Regions from separate parts of the Bradyrhizobium sp. KBS0727 genome, predicted to be linked through region 1. Evidence: predicted binding sites of a transcription regulator. Region 1 holds the regulator's gene; each other region holds the start of a gene.
What was found. The regulator LexA, encoded in region 1, represses DNA repair genes until DNA is damaged. The targets are predictions, from matches to a motif close to TGTTCNNNNTGTGTTCNG.
Positions count from the first base shown of each region.

Region 2: recA (recombinase RecA) is a predicted target of LexA. The motif match lies at 2,511-2,528, and genes of this name have one in related genera.
Region 3: FFI89_RS16935 (single-stranded DNA-binding protein) is a predicted target of LexA. The motif match lies at 2,405-2,422, and genes of this name have one in related genera.
Region 4: parE (DNA topoisomerase IV subunit B) is a predicted target of LexA. The motif match lies at 2,649-2,666, and genes of this name have one in related genera.

Region 1 is NZ_CP042176.1:3,556,682-3,560,858, reverse strand. It holds gene glp (gephyrin-like molybdotransferase Glp) at 1-1,062, shown strand, start outside; gene lexA (transcriptional repressor LexA) at 1,266-1,979, shown strand; gene FFI89_RS16415 (hypothetical protein) at 2,213-2,641, shown strand; gene FFI89_RS16410 (hypothetical protein) at 2,700-2,927, shown strand; gene FFI89_RS16405 (ComEC/Rec2 family competence protein) at 2,937-4,177, opposite strand, start outside.
Region 2 is NZ_CP042176.1:4,700,107-4,704,283, forward strand. It holds gene gcvP (aminomethyl-transferring glycine dehydrogenase) at 1-195, shown strand, start outside; gene FFI89_RS34980 (hypothetical protein) at 243-683, opposite strand; gene FFI89_RS34985 (hypothetical protein) at 864-1,271, opposite strand; gene recA (recombinase RecA) at 1,318-2,409, opposite strand; gene FFI89_RS22120 (lipocalin-like domain-containing protein) at 2,618-3,103, opposite strand; gene FFI89_RS22125 (hypothetical protein) at 3,701-3,949, shown strand.
Region 3 is NZ_CP042176.1:3,665,263-3,669,439, forward strand. It holds gene FFI89_RS16920 (outer membrane protein) at 1-196, opposite strand, end outside; gene FFI89_RS16925 (outer membrane protein) at 388-1,182, opposite strand; gene FFI89_RS16930 (outer membrane protein) at 1,378-2,142, opposite strand; gene FFI89_RS16935 (single-stranded DNA-binding protein) at 2,641-3,138, shown strand; gene ccoG (cytochrome c oxidase accessory protein CcoG) at 3,194-4,177, opposite strand, start outside.
Region 4 is NZ_CP042176.1:4,121,496-4,125,672, forward strand. It holds gene FFI89_RS19150 (MBL fold metallo-hydrolase) at 1-102, opposite strand, end outside; gene FFI89_RS19155 (Hsp20 family protein) at 462-914, shown strand; gene FFI89_RS19160 (hypothetical protein) at 1,012-1,335, shown strand; gene FFI89_RS19165 (hypothetical protein) at 1,433-1,702, shown strand; gene FFI89_RS19170 (DedA family protein) at 1,862-2,392, opposite strand; gene parE (DNA topoisomerase IV subunit B) at 2,667-4,177, shown strand, end outside.

The DNA.
Region 1 (4,177 bases):
TCGGCGATGGACGGCTATGCGGTCCGCGCGGCCGACGCCGGTAACCTCACCGCGCGGCTGAAGGTGATCGGCGAGGTTGCGGCCGGGCGGCCGTTCGGGCGCAAGGTTGGCGCCGCCGAAGCGGTGCGGATCTTCACCGGCGGTGTCGTCCCCGACGGCGCCGATGCCGTCATCATCCAGGAAGACACCAACGTCCAGGGCGATCACATCACCATCACCGAGACCGCCGTCGCCGGGCGCCACATCCGCCCCGCCGGGGTAGATTTCCGCGAGGGCGACGTCTTGCTGGCGCGCGGCAGCCGCCTCACCGACCGCGATCTGTCGCTCGCCGCCGGCATGAACTATCCGGAGCTTTCGGTGCGCCGCCGCCCGAAGGTCGCGGTACTCGCCACCGGCGACGAGCTGGTGATGCCGGGTGCGACGCCTGGCCCGGGCCAGATCGTTTATTCCAACGGCTACGCCTTGCGCGCGCTGGCGCGGGCCGAGGGCGCCGAGACCATCGACCTCGGGATTGCCGCCGACACGGTGGCCGCTACCACGCAAGGCATCCGCCGCGCCCGCGATTCCGGCGCCGACATCCTGATCACCACGGGCGGGGCTTCGGTCGGCGACCACGACCTGGTCAAGCCGTCGCTGGAGGCCGAGGGCGTCACCATGGCGTTCTGGCGGATCGCGATGCGGCCCGGCAAGCCGATGATGCACGGACGGCTCGGCGGGATGCGGGTGATCGGCCTGCCCGGCAATCCGGTCTCGTCCTATGTCTGCGGGTTCCTGTTTCTGGTGCCGTTGATTCGGGCGCTCTCGGGCCGCAACAGCATCCATCACGCGCGCGAGACCGCCCTGCTCGGCCGCGATCTCGCCGCCAACGACCAGCGCGAAGACTATCTGCGCGCCCGGCTCGAGGAGCGCGCCGACGGCACGCTGACGGCGATGCCCGTCAATCATCAGGATTCCTCGCTGCTTGGAAATCTCGCTGCGGCACGGGCACTTTTGATACGTCCGCCGTTTGCCGCCGCCGCCCCGAAAGGGACGCCTTGCACGTTCTTGCGGCTGCCGGAGTGACGCCCCGAGCGACACCTGCTGCCAAAACCCTGATCGCATTCACCGGAAATTAAGTGGTTGCGGAACACATATCGAACATATAGTGTTCGTTCATGATTTGTTTCGAGAACTAGTGTCTACAAACGAGAGTTTCGGAACTCTCGGCGATCTGGGCCTGAGGTTTCGAAACCGGACGAATACCGCCAACCGGGGGAATGCTCGCGATGCTTACGCGCAAACAGTATGAACTTCTGCGTTTCATCAACGAACGGCTGAAGGAGGCCGGGGTGCCGCCCTCCTTCGACGAAATGAAGGACGCACTCGACCTGCGTTCGAAATCCGGCATCCACCGTCTCATCACCGCATTGGAAGAGCGCGGCTTCATCCGCCGCCTGCCCAACCGCGCCCGGGCCATCGAGGTCATCAAGCTTCCGGAGATTACCGGCGGTGGTAACAACGGCAACGGTCGCCGCGGCTTCACGCCGAGCGTCATCGAGGGCACGCTGGGCAAGGTCCGCGCCACCGGCGCCTCGGCCGCCGAGGATGACGGCAACCGCCCGGTCGCCGTCCCCGTGATGGGCCGGATCGCCGCCGGTACACCGATCGAGGCGCTGCAGACCCGCAGCCACACCATCAGCGTGCCGCCCGACATGCTCGGAAGCGGCGAACATTACGCGCTCGAAGTGCGCGGCGACTCGATGGTCGACGCCGGCATTCTCGACGGCGACATGGCGCTGATCCAGCGCAACGAGACCGCCGACACCGGCGACATCGTGGTGGCCCTGATCGACGAGGAGGAAGCAACCCTGAAGCGCTTCCGCCGCCGCGGCGCCTCGATCGCCCTCGAGCCCGCCAACGCTTCCTACGAGGTCCGCATCCTGCCGCCGAACCGGGTCCGGATTCAGGGCAAGCTGATCGGGCTGTACCGGAAGTACTGATCGGCTCCCGGCAGCCGCCAGCCGCGACATCGAACACAGCCCCGGCCGTCGGCCGGGGTTTTTTGTTGCGCATTTGGAACCAACGCGCGCTAGCGCGTTTGTGATAAAGGCACCGGCGCAGAGTCGCAGAATTGCCCCGAAAGCGGAGGAGACTCAGCGCCAATGTCCACTCTGATAGAGGCCTGTGCCTCCCACAGACACGGGTTAGCTATCTCAATCGAGGGAGCCATCCGATGTGTGACTACAGTCTGCACGCCGTGGCATCGCGCCCCGCCAAGGTCGGAGAGACGCTGATCACCACCACCTTCCGCGGCACGTCGACCCGCGGCTTTGCATCCGAAAACGAACCTGCGGTAGCGGTCTGCATGCTTCCCGGCACCGAGCTCGCCTTCGCGCAGGAGGTCAAATACGATAACCGCTGGATCTGGACGCGCACGCTCGACTGGCGGGTCTGCAAGTTCAACCAGATCGCGCCTGATGTGCCCGATCGTCATCACGACGCGATCGAATTTCCGGACGGAAGCCGTGTGCTGGTGACGCAGCTCTGCGAAGGCCAGCGCGTCAGCGTGCTACAATTGCCGGTGCAACAGCCGGCGGTAGAACGCGCGCCCGCTGCGAGCGAAGTGACATCACCTTCAGCGACATCGATCTTTACCGGCTGATTTCTCGGGACTAGGCTCCGCCGGCAACCGTCGGCGGAGCCCGGTATCGGGGCTGATCATGGTCAACAAGGTCACGTGGCAAAAGGCTGGTCGTGTCACCGAGCCCGGCCGCTACATGTTCCGGTTCGGCTGGCTCACGGTGAGCGCGGACGATCTCGCGATCTGGCAGCAGTTTCCCGATGCGGCGTTTACGCTGGTCAACCTGCCCTCGGAGCCGGATGCGCCGGAGGAATTTCATCTCGGCGCGTTTGAGTTGCCGGCCTCCCCCGTACTCGACGAGCATTGACTTAGCGCCTCACTCTTCCGCCTGCAGGTCGGCGTCCGCCGGCGTCGCATCGACGGCGCGCGGCGACGGCTTGCGCGGCGCCAGCACGGCGCTGTCGGTCTCGCCATCCTCGGCGATCGCCTTGGACCAGGGACGATCGATCCCTCCGGGTTTGACGGCATCGACGACAAATCCGTCGCGGCCGCGCCGCAGCGCCAGCGCGCCCTGCCGGCGCAGGCGCTCGGTGTCGATCGCCGACGCGGCGCAGGCGGCCGGCGACTGCCTTGTGGTCACGATCAGCGCCGCGCGCTCGCAATCATCCGCCAGCGCCTCGGGCCGCAGCGCCCATGCGACCAGCGCGCCACCGGGCGATGCCGTCACGCAGCCGTTGTCGTCGCAGGAGACGCCCTCGCCGAGCGTGGCGTCGTCGGCGGTTCGCGCATCCGCGTCCGCCGCCAGCCACTCCCTGACCAGGAAGGCGTCTTTGGAGCCCTTTGCGGCCTGCATCAAATGCAGCCGGCCGTCCTGGCCGCGCACCCCGACATGGCGGCCATCGGCGGAAATCAGGATGTCGGGTTGCGGCACGCGCGCCGCCCACACCGCCGCGAACAGCATCAGCGCCACGCCGGACCAGCGCAACGGGGTCCGCAACAGGCCAAGCAGGATGATGCCGGCGCTGGCCGCGATCAACGGACCGATGCCGAACGCCGACACCCGGCCGACCGCGCCGGGCAGGCCCGCGACCCATTGCGTGACCCAGATCATCCAGTCGATGCCGAGCCCCATCAGCCACCAGAAAAACCCGTCGAAGCCGAACGGCATCGCCGCGAGGCCGAGCAGCCCCGCCGGCATCACCACTGCCGAGACCACCGGCATCGCCGCAAGATTGGCCAGCACGCCGTAGGGCGTGATGCGGTGAAAGTGAAACGCCGCGTACGGCGTGGTCGCCAGCCCCGCCACCAGCGAGGCCAGCAACAGCACCATGATCTCACGTCCGCCCCACAGCGCCACGCGCGCGGTGGCGGAATGATCTGCCGTCGCGAACAGGCGCGGCATGCCGATCTGCACCAGCGCGACCAAACCTAAGGTCGCCGCAAACGACATCTGAAAACTCGGATGCACCAGGGCTTCCGGCGCGATCGCGAGCACGATCATGGCCGCGACCGCCAGCGTGCGGAAGGTGACGGCGCGGCGGTCGACCATGACCGCGATCAGCACCACCGCGGTCATGAAGAACGAGCGTTGCGTCGCGACCTCGGCGCCCGACAGCA
Region 2 (4,177 bases), 1.1 Mb from region 1:
CCGCACACCGTGCACGACATCGCCGACGACGGCTGGCAGCGCGCCTATAGCCGCGTCGAGGGCTGCTTCCCGGCAGGCTCGGCGCGGACCGACAAGTACTGGAGCCCGGTCGGGCGCGTCGACAACGTCTATGGCGACCGCAACCTGGTGTGCTCGTGCCCGCCGGTCACCGACTACGCGCAGGCTGCGGAGTAACAAACGCTCCGATTCGCAGACGCACGCAACGCATCTGCGGGCCCGCGCTACGGCCCGACCAGCGTCGGATTCCAGCGCCACATCCGGTCGCTGGTCAGGTGCGTGCCGCCCCACCAGCGGTCGATCGGATTGTGGCGGCTGAAGTCTGCCTCGTGGCGAAGAACCGCTCGGCCGAAGTCGGTGATCGACAGCTGGCAACGCTGATAGGCCGATACACGATCGCGGAGATTTTCCCTGCTGAGTGACCGGGTCTCATCGAGTCCCGCCAGCGCCGGTACCGGTCCATGTGCAAGACCATCAAGAAGGTAGCCAAGCTCATATTCACTGAACACCCGCGTGCGGCGCAGCCCCCGATGATAGAACAATGCACTCTGGCGTCTGTATCCCGCTCCAACCAGTTCTAGCAACCGCAGCTCCGTAGCTCCAAGTCCTGTGGGGCCGGGAAGTTCCTTCAGCAGATCGGCCAGAGCCGGTCGCAACAGCGGCAAAAGCGCTCAAATCTCCTTTCAGCACATCAAAACAGGCTTCCGGCGTTGCCGATCGATAGGCCTGCCAGCCCAGCGAGGCTGTCTCGAATACAGCCGTTGTGACGGGGATGGCCGGGATATTTCCCTTGGCAAGAAAAGCGTCCTCCGCGCCGCTAAAATCGATATCAAGCAAACGTATCTTCAACTTGGATCAATATCGGGATCCGACGAAAAGAAATCGAGCAACCAGATCAATTGCAGCTGATCAGAAGGGGTCGGATCGAACCATAATTCAACCTCATCGTAGAGTTTGCAGAATTCAATCAGGCCGAGAGCCCTGCCGCCGCGACCACGCCGTAAGATATAGTCGGACCAGTGATCACCCTGGCCTTGGTCAGAACGCGCAGCAAGAAAGGAAGCCAAATTTTGCGGCGTGGGCAATTCGCCCCACGCGAATTTGAAGTTGAAGAAAACCGTGACATCGGCACGGTCTGTTTTCTCAAGACAAACCCGTGCAAACCGGTCAGGATCAGACGCTTCATAGCTTCGCTCGCTACACACCAACAAAAACGGGCACTGAGAACGTCGGCAACTCAACGTCCGCAGCACCCGTCATGTCGAAACTCAGGTTACACGAACCAGGTCTCGGAAAGCCTCACTCTTCGGCCTCGGGATCCTCACCGTCGGCGTCGCGCTCGGGCGAGCCGGCCAGAATCTGCTCGGCGATCAGGCCGGAGTTCTGGCGGATCGCCATCTCGATCTTGGCGGTCATATCAGGGTTGGCCTTGAGGAAGGCTTTTGAGTTTTCGCGGCCCTGCCCGAGCCGCTGGCTGTCATAGGAGAACCAGGCGCCGGATTTCTCGACGATGCCGGCCTTGACGCCGAGGTCGAGAATTTCGCCCATCTTGGAGACGCCCTCGCCATACATGATATCGAATTCGACCTGCTTGAACGGCGGCGCCAGCTTGTTCTTCACCACCTTGACGCGGGTCTGGTTGCCGACCACTTCGTCGCGTTCCTTGATGGCGCCGATGCGGCGGATGTCGAGGCGGACGGAGGCGTAAAATTTCAGCGCATTGCCGCCGGTGGTGGTTTCCGGCGAACCATACATCACACCGATCTTCATGCGGATCTGGTTGATGAAGATCACCATGGTGTGGGACTTGTTGATCGAGGCGGTGAGCTTGCGTAGCGCCTGGCTCATCAGCCGCGCCTGCAGGCCGGGCAGCGCATCGCCCATCTCGCCCTCGAGTTCGGCCTTCGGCACCAGGGCGGCGACCGAGTCGATCACCAGCACGTCGACCGCGCCGGAACGCACCAGCGTGTCGCAGATTTCCAGCGCCTGCTCGCCGGTGTCGGGCTGCGAGATCAGGAGTTCGTCGATGTTGACGCCGAGCTTGCGCGCATAGACCGGGTCGAGCGCGTGTTCGGCGTCGATGAAGGCGCAGATGCCGCCCTTCTTCTGGGCTTCCGCCACCGTGTGCAGCGCCAGCGTGGTCTTGCCCGAGGATTCCGGCCCGTAGATTTCGACCACGCGCCCCTTCGGCAGCCCGCCGACGCCGAGCGCGATGTCGAGCCCCAGCGATCCCGACGAAATCGTTTCGATGTCCATCGAGCGGTCGTTCTTGCCCAGCTTCATCACCGAGCCCTTGCCGAACTGGCGCTCGATCTGGGAGAGCGCGGCGGACAGGGCCTTGGTCTTATCCATGGAGGATCCTTCGACGATACGCAGGGCAGTAGCGGACATAGGTGGTGCTCCTTATGGCGGGGATTCGCTAGCGGGACAAACGGGCGACAAAATCTTTGGGAATCGACGGCTGATGGGAACCGTGTACCACGTTTGTTCTATGTTCGCAATATGTTCTTTTGAAAGTGCTGGGTGCTGGCCCCTTTCCGTCCCGCCAGATGGTTAGTGGTCCCTTTACAATTTTAGGAGTGGTCCCTTTGAGAACCCCTCAGCGTTCACGCTCCCAAGTGAGGGTGCCCACCACCTTCTTGCCGGGATAGACCGCGCTGGCCTGTTCGGCGGTTCGAATGGAGAGTTTATCTCCCTCCAGCTTGAAGAACCGGACTTGGGCCGTGCCGGTCAAAATCTCGTTCCACGATAGATCGACGTTGGTCGTAAGCTTGTCTCCATCGATTGTGAATTTGCCGGTGTAGACCATTAGCGATTTGAGGAGCGCGGCCGATTCCGCATCGTTCGTTGCAGGCTTGCGATCTGGTCTGGCGATCATGAACGCCGAGAATCCGTCAGGTGTGAAGACTGCCCTGCCTTTCGGATTGGGGCCGAATGGCTGAGCGGCTTCTCCATCGATAACTTGAATCGTCCATGAGGTTAGCTTCCAGCTACCCGATATCTGTTTCGCGACATCCTGCGCCAGAGCCAATCCAGGTTGGAAATAACAACAAGCAGCAACAGCGAGGGCAATGAGGCGAACCATATTTTCCTCCCTTGGATCAAATTCCATGCACTAGCTTAGTCTTGCCGAGCCCGCCTCAGTTGGCGGCCTCTTTCCATTTTGGACAAATCAGAGACGCCGGAGGAATGGTGGCTTCGGGGGCGGCGTCTCAGTGGGTGACGAAGCTTCCGGATTCGGTAACGAAAGTGAAAACTGAATGACTTGCCGCCCATAATGACGAGCCACCTTGTCTCGAAGGTCCCTCATATCGCGAGGCCCTTCCCGGCCAACATTAAATCACTGGCCTGATTTAAATCTGCGAGTAGCGGTCATTGAACCTCGGCACGCCTCGTGAAGACAGATAGCTACCGGGGGATTGCATTGTCCGGACTTAGAACAGCGTCACCAAGCATTATTCGGCTTGGGGACGCTGTTTGCTTTAGTGGCCTAGTTTGATCCAGCGAGTGGCCTATTTCGGCCAGTACCAAGGGTACGTTCCGTATTTGCCCCCAAGTGTCCAAAGTAGATTTATGGAGTGTCCTAAATCCCGGCGTCTTGGGTTCCTTGTCGCAGGTTCCCACCTGACCTAACCTTGGGCGTTTCAGCATCCCAGGGAGGGTCATAGAAGTGCGATTTTCCATGTTTTTGTTGATTGGCATCGTCGGCCTGGCTTCTATCGAAACCGCCTCGGCTCGCTCCTGCTCCGAACAAGGAGCATTGTGTGTGGGTTGGGCGAAAGCGAACCTTCCAGACGCGGCAAGGCAAGGCTCCGCCATAGCGATATGCCGTGAAGAAATTCCCAAATGCAAAGCGCGTTGCAAGGCCGGCAACAAGTACTTCGTCGGGATCGGCGGCTCTAACCAATATCCAATTGATACCTGCAATTAGAGCGAACTCAGAGGCCGCCTCAGTTGGCGGCCTCTTTCGTCTCCGCCGCCGGAGGTGGAACCAGGAAGGCGAACGCTTTTTGGCAGCCATTTCCAGCACGCGACCGAGTTGGATACGGGTACCGACCTGTTTCCGACCTCAGTGGCCTCTTTGATTTCGGCAGTGGCCTAATTTGGAACTATGCCCCGTAGGGAACTGACTCCCGGGCGGAGACATATTAAGATCGGA
Region 3 (4,177 bases), 110 kb from region 1:
TGGTCAGGTTCCAGCAGTTGTGGCTCGATCCGCCGCCGCCATTGAGACCGACATAGAAGCCGCTCCAGTCATAGACCGCGGCAATCATCGGCGCCGGCGCCTTGTTGTAGGGGCGGGCGGCGAGATCCGCCGCCGAGGCCGGGGGCGTGAGGGCCAGCGCGCCGACACCGACTGCGGCGAGCAGAAATTTTCTCATCTCGTACCCCTTGGGAATCTATTCTGGAGACTTTCGTTGTTCCCAAGCTACCAAGGCGTGCAGTCGATGGCTGTTACATCTTGGTCACAGTTTGACATAATGTCGCACCGGTTCGATTTCGCCATGCGAAAGCAGGCAAACAAAAAGGCCGGCGCGAGGCCGGCCTTTCGCAGTCCGTTGACGCAGTAAGCTCAATACTTGGCGATAACCGGGCCGCCGAACTTGTAGCTCAGGCGGGCGGTGACCATGTCGATGTCCTGACGGATGGTCTCGGTGCGCGAAAACGCACCGGTGGTGGAAACAAAGGTCAGGTTGCGGTTGCCCATGAAGCCATGGACGTAGTCGATGCCCAAAACGACGTTCGGCGTAATACCGAAATCGAGGCCGGCTCCAACTGCGCCGCCCCAGCGGGTATCGCTGACATTATCGAGCACTGTACCGATACCGGTGGCGGTTCCCTGGAACTTGTCGTTGACCACCATGCCGCCGCCCTTCACGTAGAACAGCACGTTGTTCCAGGCGTAACCGATCTGACCGGTGAACACGCCGATCGCGTCGATCTTGGTGTTGTTGGTGACGCCAGTCACAAACCTGCCCCCGGGCACGAAAATCAAGCTGGTATTGGATGCCGTCAGATCAGCCCAGTCGCCTTGGGCTTCCAATCCGAACACCCAGGCGCCGGCCTGCCAGCGGTAGCCGGCCTGACCACCGACCACGCCGCCGGACGCATCGTGACAACCTTCACGTCCGCCGGGGCTCGTAAACACGGCAATCACACCGAAGGTGAACGGACCCGTATCCCAGCATTTGTGGGACCATGCGCCGCCACCGTTGATACCAATATAGAATCCGCTCCAGTCGTAGATTGCGGCAACCATGGGCGGAGGCGCCTTGGTGTAGGGACGGGCGGCCAGATCGGCGGCTGAGGCGGGCGCGGCCAAGCCGAGCGCAGCGAGGCCAAGTGCGGCTGAAATGAGCTTCTTCATGAAAGTCTCCCCGATTCTCACGATTGAACTTCAACCACGAGTTTACCCCGTCACAACCTGGAACGCTGTAGCAGCGCGAACACACTCCGGAAGATAACGCAGCCTGCGGGCCGGAGCAGGGGGAACTTGCGGCCCCAAAAACAAAAAGGCCGGCGCGAGGCCAGCCTTTCAGTATCCTGTTTGACGCTGCTTGTATCAGTACTTCGCGATGACCGGGCCACCCCAGCGGTAGTTGACGCGGACGGTAATGAGGTCGGCGTCCTGCTTGATGCTGTCGGTGCGGGTGTTCAGGCCTGCGACCGGGTTGACGCTGGTGAAGGTGTTGCCGTTCGTTCCCATAAACAGATGGTCGTATTCGACTGCGGCCGACCAGTTCGGCGCGAAGCCGAATTCGACGCCGGCGCCGACCGCGCCGCCCCAGCGGGTTTCGCTGGTGCGATCGATCACGAGGTTGGTAGCGGTCAACACGCCTTCATAACGGTTGTCGGTAACCGCGGCGCCACCCTTCACATAGAGCAGGGCGTTGTTCCAGGCGTAGCCGATCTGGCCGGTGAACAGGCCGAAGGCATCGATCTTGGTGCGGTTGGTCGAGACGCCGAGCGTGGCGAGGCTGGCATTGCTGCCGCGGAAGTCAGCCCAGTTGCCTTGCGCTTCCAGGCCGAACACCCAGTTGCCGGCCTGCCAGCGGTAGCCGATCTGGCCGCCCGCGGTGCCGCCGGTCGCGTCATGGCAACCTTCGGCAACCAGAGCAGTGGCGATGCCGCCAATGGCGGTGTTGGTGTAGCAGTTGCGGCTCGAACCCCAGCCGCCGTTGGCGCCGATGTAGAAGCCGCTCCAGTCATAGACGGCAGCGATCATCGGGGCGGGCGCCTTGGTGTAGGGACGCGCAGCGAGATCGGCAGCAGCGGCGGGAGCCGCGAAGGCGACGAGGGCAACCGTGCCCAGCAGAAACTTCTTCATGGTCCACTCTCCAGCTGTTGGCCGCTTCTCGTTGGTCCCGAAGCGTTTTCGTGATGACGCGAGCGCCGCATCGTTGGAACAATCCATACGCCGGATCGATTGAAAAAGCCGTCGCCGAAATGCAACACTCGGGGGCGAAATGCGGTCCGGCAAGTTAATGATTTGTTTATGGTATTTCGGCCGCGCTGAGAAGAACCGGGTTCCACTTTGGCGGTTCGCTTCGGGCTCGCGCAAAGTGAGCACTGGATGACGTGCGGTTGCGTGGAACAAAACTGGAACATTGGTTTCGGGCGTGCTATATGTGGATAACCGGGGGATTGCCGATCGAACGCTAAGTCGGCAACGCCGGCGAGCGTATAGGGTCGCTTCGGATGGTCCTGGGTTTGGCCTTTGGTCGGACAGGATGACGGACAAAGCGACAGGTTGAAGCTGCAGGCGGCCGGCGTGTGACGGCAGGCCCGGCGATGTCTTGACAGTGATTTTGAGTGGAGAGCGGCGATGGCGGGAAGCGTGAACAAGGTGATTCTGGTCGGAAATCTCGGCAAGGATCCGGAAATCCGGCGGACACAGGACGGGCGGCCGATCGCCAATCTGAGCATCGCGACCAGCGAAACATGGCGCGACAAGAACACCGGCGAGCGCAAGGAAAAGACCGAGTGGCACCGCGTCGTCATCTTCAATGAAGGGCTTTGCAAGGTCGCCGAGCAGTATCTGAAGAAGGGCGCCAAGGTTTACATCGAGGGCGCGCTGCAGACCCGCAAATGGACCGACCAGGCCGGCGTCGAGAAATACTCGACCGAAGTCGTGCTGCAGGGCTTCAACTCGACGCTGACGATGCTCGACGGCCGCAGCGGCGGCGCTGGCGGCAGCTTCGGCTCGGACGATTCCGGCGGCGATTTCGGCGCCGAGCGCTCGGTCAGTTCGGCGCCGCGGCGCGCGGTTGCGGCCGGCGCCGGCGCGCGCAACAACGACATGGACGACGATATTCCGTTCTAGGACGAGGTATTAGAGCGATCATCCGGTTGATCGCACCGAGCCGTTGTTCGGTCGCCTATGGCACGACAAAGCGGTCGACCGCCGAAAGCACCTGCTTTCCTGCAAGGTCCCTTGCCACGAACCGGATGCTGCCGCTCACGGGGTGGACCATGGTGACGGCGACGCGGACGGCCTCGGAGCCGTCGGCCGGTACGGTCACGGGCTTACCGGGCTCGCCCCCGATAAGTGTCAGGCTTGCCTCCGCGCCTTCCGCTTTCAACTCGAACGCGTGCGGCACACCGGATTTGTTGAGCAGCTTGATCGTATAGCCGTTGCGGACTGAGCCGTCCGACAACATTACCGCCAGCGGGCTGCGGTCATGTTCGACGGTGATCGAACCGGTCGTGCGGTTGGCGAACATGATGGCCATTCCCGCAGCCAACGCCACGCAGGCGCCGGCAAGCCCGACCGTCTTCGGACGGACGAGGCGTGAAACGCGGGCTTCGCCCTTACGTTCGCGCTCGATGTTGTTCCAGCTTTCGTAGTCGATCAGCCCGCGCGGGCGGGATAGCGACGCCATCACGTTGTCGCAGGCGTCGACGCAGAGTCCGCAATTGATGCAGGCGAAGTTCGGTCCCTCGCGGATGTCGAGGCCGATCGGACAGACCGTGACACATAGGTTGCAGGCGACGCAGTCCCCGGCCTTTTCGCCGCGACTTCGCAGCTCGATGGCCTTCTTCGCCGAGGTCCGCTGTTCGCCGCGATAATCGCGATAGTTGACCGTGTAGGCTTCGGGATCCCAGATCGCGCCCTGCAGTCGCGGCCACGGGCACATGAACGTGCAGACCTGGTCGCGCGCAAAGCCTGCCAGGCCATAGCTCGTTCCGGCAAACACCGTGATCCAGGTCCAGACCGAGGCGGAGGCCTCACCATGCACAATCGCGCGGATAAGCTGGGGAGCGTCGGCAAAATAAAAAACCAGCGCGCCCCCGGTTGCGAATGAGATCGCGAGCCAGGCGGCATGCTTGGCGCCGATCTCTGCGATCCGGCGAAACGTAAG
Region 4 (4,177 bases), 560 kb from region 1:
GTCGGCCATCGGGGCGGTCGCGTGGGCGGAAAGAGCTGGTAGCAGCGGCGCGCTGACGATGCCGGCAGCGCCGGCCAGCATGTGACGTCGTGTCAATTCCATGGGGTGTCCTCCCTGTGAGACGATGCTATCAGCGGCTTTTCCCGCTTTTTTTTGATCTCGTTGGCGGCGTCATTTTTAGCAGCGTTTCGCCGTCAAGGCGATGACGCTGTCTTGTCGGCTAACCCCTGTATGGCGGGGTTATTCCGGCCGCAAGCGTCAGCCGGCAAGCAACTGTTAATCAGTTTGGGCGGCGGCCTAAATTTTTTCAGAACCCCTCTTGAACTTTTTTCGGGCCTGCCAATTATTTTGTTCGCCGCACCCGGTGTGGCCGGGGCGCCTTTGGGCCCCGTAGTTGAGGCGGGCGCCGGCAGGTGTCCGGCGCCGGCTCGTACCCATCTTGCTCTGAGGAGGATTTGGCTATGAGATATGATTGGACTCCCCTGTGGAGGTCGACCATCGGCTTCGACCGCCTGTTCAACGTTCTCGACGAGGTCCAGCGGACCGCGGAAGAGAGCTTCCCGCCGTATAATATCGAACAGCTCGACGAGAACCGTTTCCAGATTTCGGTAGCGCTTGCCGGCTATACGCCGGACGAGGTGACGCTGACCGCCGAGCAGAACGTGCTGACCCTTGAAGGGAAGAAGGCCGAGAAGGAAGAAAAGACCTTCCTGCATCGCGGCATCTCCACCCGCAGCTTCAAGCGCCAATTCACCCTTGCCGACCACGTCGAGGTCAAGGGCGCACGGTTCGAAAACGGACTGCTGCTGGTCGAATTGCAGCGCGAGATTCCAGAGGCCATGAAGCCGCGCCGCATCGCCATCAACGGGACTGCGCCTGCCAAGGTCGCCCAAATCGAATCCAAGGCCGCGTAATCCAAGGCCGCGTAACTTACCGGCGGTCTGGACCGGCCTGCGCCGCGCGGGAACTTCCCGCGCGGCGCTCCCCACGCGTCAATGAATGGAGGCACCCATGCGGACGACGCCCGCTTACGACAACGTTTTCGATTTCAACGCCCTTTTGCATCCCGGCACGGTATTCGAGCATCCCCGCGATGTCGTTGCCGATCCAGCGCTCAGCCTGTCGGAAAAGCGAGCCATTCTCGCTTCCTGGGCTTCCGACGCTTCCGCCATCGCATCCTGCCCCGCATTGCGCGCGCCTGACGGTCTCAGGGCTCCGGTCCACATCGACCACATCCTCGAAGCGCTTTGCGCGCTGGATGGCAGCGGCCCACGCAACCCACCGGGCGGCAAGCCGATGCGACTGCGCTCAACGGCGCGATGCGCGGCCGCCTGACCAGAGATGACCGTCAATACCGGGCGGGCCCTGGCGCGACATGGGCCTTCCCTTCCAACCCGACAAGGAAAAATAAGAGACCGTCATGGAGTCGACGATGATCGACGAAAACCTCGCTCGCCTGCGTTCTCACCGCAACAATATCCATCGCTACCGCCGGTTGCTTGCAACCGTGCTGAGCGAGTTCGAGCGCAGCTATGTCGAACGGCGCCTTCAGCAAGAGCAAGCATCGATCGATGCCCTCACGGCTGAGACATTTCCCTTCACACTGTCCGCAGTTGATCCCGCTCATCAGAGTGCGGCCGAAGAGGACGGCCATGTTTCAGTTGGATACGTTCATCATAGAGGGCCATCAGAAGGTCGTTGACCACTACCGCTGGCATTACGACACCGCGGGATCTGAGGCTGAACGTGAACACTTTCAGCGCCGGATGGTGGAAGAATATGAGGTGCTGAAGCGTGATACCGAGCCACCGTCCCGTGGGGTACAACACGCCGCATAGGTGCGGCGCCTGCCCTCGTCCCTTCAGACCACCCGCAACAGCCATTCGGCGAGCTTGCCGATCACGTCGCCGAACAGCAAAAGCGCCGCCGACCAGATCAGCGCCGAGATGAAATTGGCGATCTGGAATTGCCAGTACGACATCTCGAAAATCCCGGCCGCGAGCGGCACCGAAGCCCGCAGCGGTCCGAAGAACCGGCCGATGAAAATCGAGGGCACGCCCCATTTCCTGACGAAGGCCTCGCCGCGCGGCAGTATCTCGGGAAAGCGCGACAGCGGCCATATCTGGGCGACCTGTTCCTTGTATTTGAAACCGAACCAGTAGGAGAGCCAGTCGCCCAGCGCGGCGCCAATGCCGCCAGCGATCCAGACCGGCCAGAAGCTGATGCCGGTCACACCGATCAAGGCGCCGATCGCCACCAGCGCGCCCCAGGCCGGTATCAGCAACGAGATGAAGGCCAGTGACTCGCCGAACGCCAGCGCAAGCACGATCGGGGCGGCCCAGCCCTGGTGGTCGCGCACGAAATCGGTCAGGGCGCGCGCAAAATCTTCCATTCCTTGAATGCCTTCCCCGCCCCGTATGCCCCCGCTGAACCCCGGGGGGTCCGCAGCCAACGAGAGGTACGCCAGCCCATTGCGTGACTTCAAGTCACAAAGGCGGACACGGCGCGTGATTGCCTTGTTTTGGGCACCCAGGACCTGATAGAGGGCGCCGATCGGCGGTTGCAACGGACGCCGCTGCCGCCTGCCGTCACTTTCTTGGCCCAACCATGGCATAGTGAGAGCAACCGATTCGCTGCGCGATTTCGCGCGCAACACATAAAGAACCATGTCCAAAGCATTGAAATCGAACGCCAAAGCCAAGGCACCCAGCGACCTGTTTGGGGCGCCGGAATCCAAGGGCCGCACACCCATGAAGGCTGCAGCCCGTTCAGGCAGCGCTGAAGACGCCTACACCGCCGCCGACATCGAGGTGCTCGAAGGGCTCGAGCCGGTGCGCCGCCGCCCCGGCATGTATATCGGTGGAACCGACGAAAAGGCGCTGCACCACCTGTTCGCCGAAGTCATCGACAACGCCATGGACGAGGCCTTGGCGGGACACGCGTCCTTCATCGAGGTCGAACTCGGCGCCGACGGGTTCCTCACCGTCACCGACAACGGCCGCGGCATTCCCGTCGATCCGCATCCGAAATTTCCGAAGAAGTCGGCGCTCGAAGTCATCATGTGCACGCTGCATTCCGGCGGCAAGTTCGACTCCAAGGTTTACGAGACCTCGGGCGGCCTGCACGGCGTCGGCGTCTCCGTGGTCAACGCCCTCTCCTCGCGGCTCGAAGTCGAGGTCGCGCGCAGCCAAAAACTCTACCGGATGAGTTTTGAGCGCGGCCACCCCAAGGGCAAGCTCGAAGACCTCGGCAAGATCAACAACCGCCGCGGCACGCGCATCCGGTTCAAGCCGGACACCGATATTTTCGGCGCCAAGGCGGCGTTCAGGCCGCAGCGCCTGTTCAAGATGACGCGCTCGAAAGCCTACCTGTTCGGCGGCGTCGAAATCCGCTGGCGTTGCGATCCCGAGCTTCTGAAGGGCATCGAGGATGTGCCGGCCGAGGACAGCTTCCACTTCCCGGGCGGCCTCAAGGACTATCTCGCCGCCGCCATTCACGCCGACACGCTGGTGCATCCGGATATCTTCTCCGGAAAATCCGGCCGCAACGGCTCGCACGGCGCCTGCGAATGGGCGGTCGCATGGACGGCGGATGCCGACGGCTTCCTCTCTTCCTACTGCAACACGGTGCCGACGCCGGACGGCGGCACCCATGAGTCCGGCATGCGCAGCGCCATGCTGCGCGGCCTGAAGGACCATGCCGAGCGTCTCGGCCAGGGCAAGCGCGCCTCCTCCATCACCTCCGAAGACGTGATGGTGGGAGCTGCCGTGATGCTCTCGGTGTTCGTGCGCGAACCGGAGTTTCAGGGCCAGACCAAGGATCGGCTTGCCACCGCGGAGGCCCAGCGCATCGTGGAACAGGCAATCAAGGACCCGTTCGACCACTGGCTGTCCGGCAATCCGCTGCAGGCCAACAAGCTGCTGGATTTCGTCATCGAGCGCGCCGACGAACGGTTGCGCCGCCGCGCCGAAAAGGAAACCTCGCGCAAGACCGCGGTGAAGAAGCTGCGCCTGCCCGGCAAGCTTTCGGATTGCACCAACACCGCAACCGAAGGCTCCGAACTGTTCATCGTCGAGGGTGACTCGGCCGGCGGCAGCGCCAAGCAGGCGCGCGACCGCAAGACCCAGGCGATCCTGCCGTTGCGCGGCAAGATCCTCAACGTCGCCTCCGCCACCAA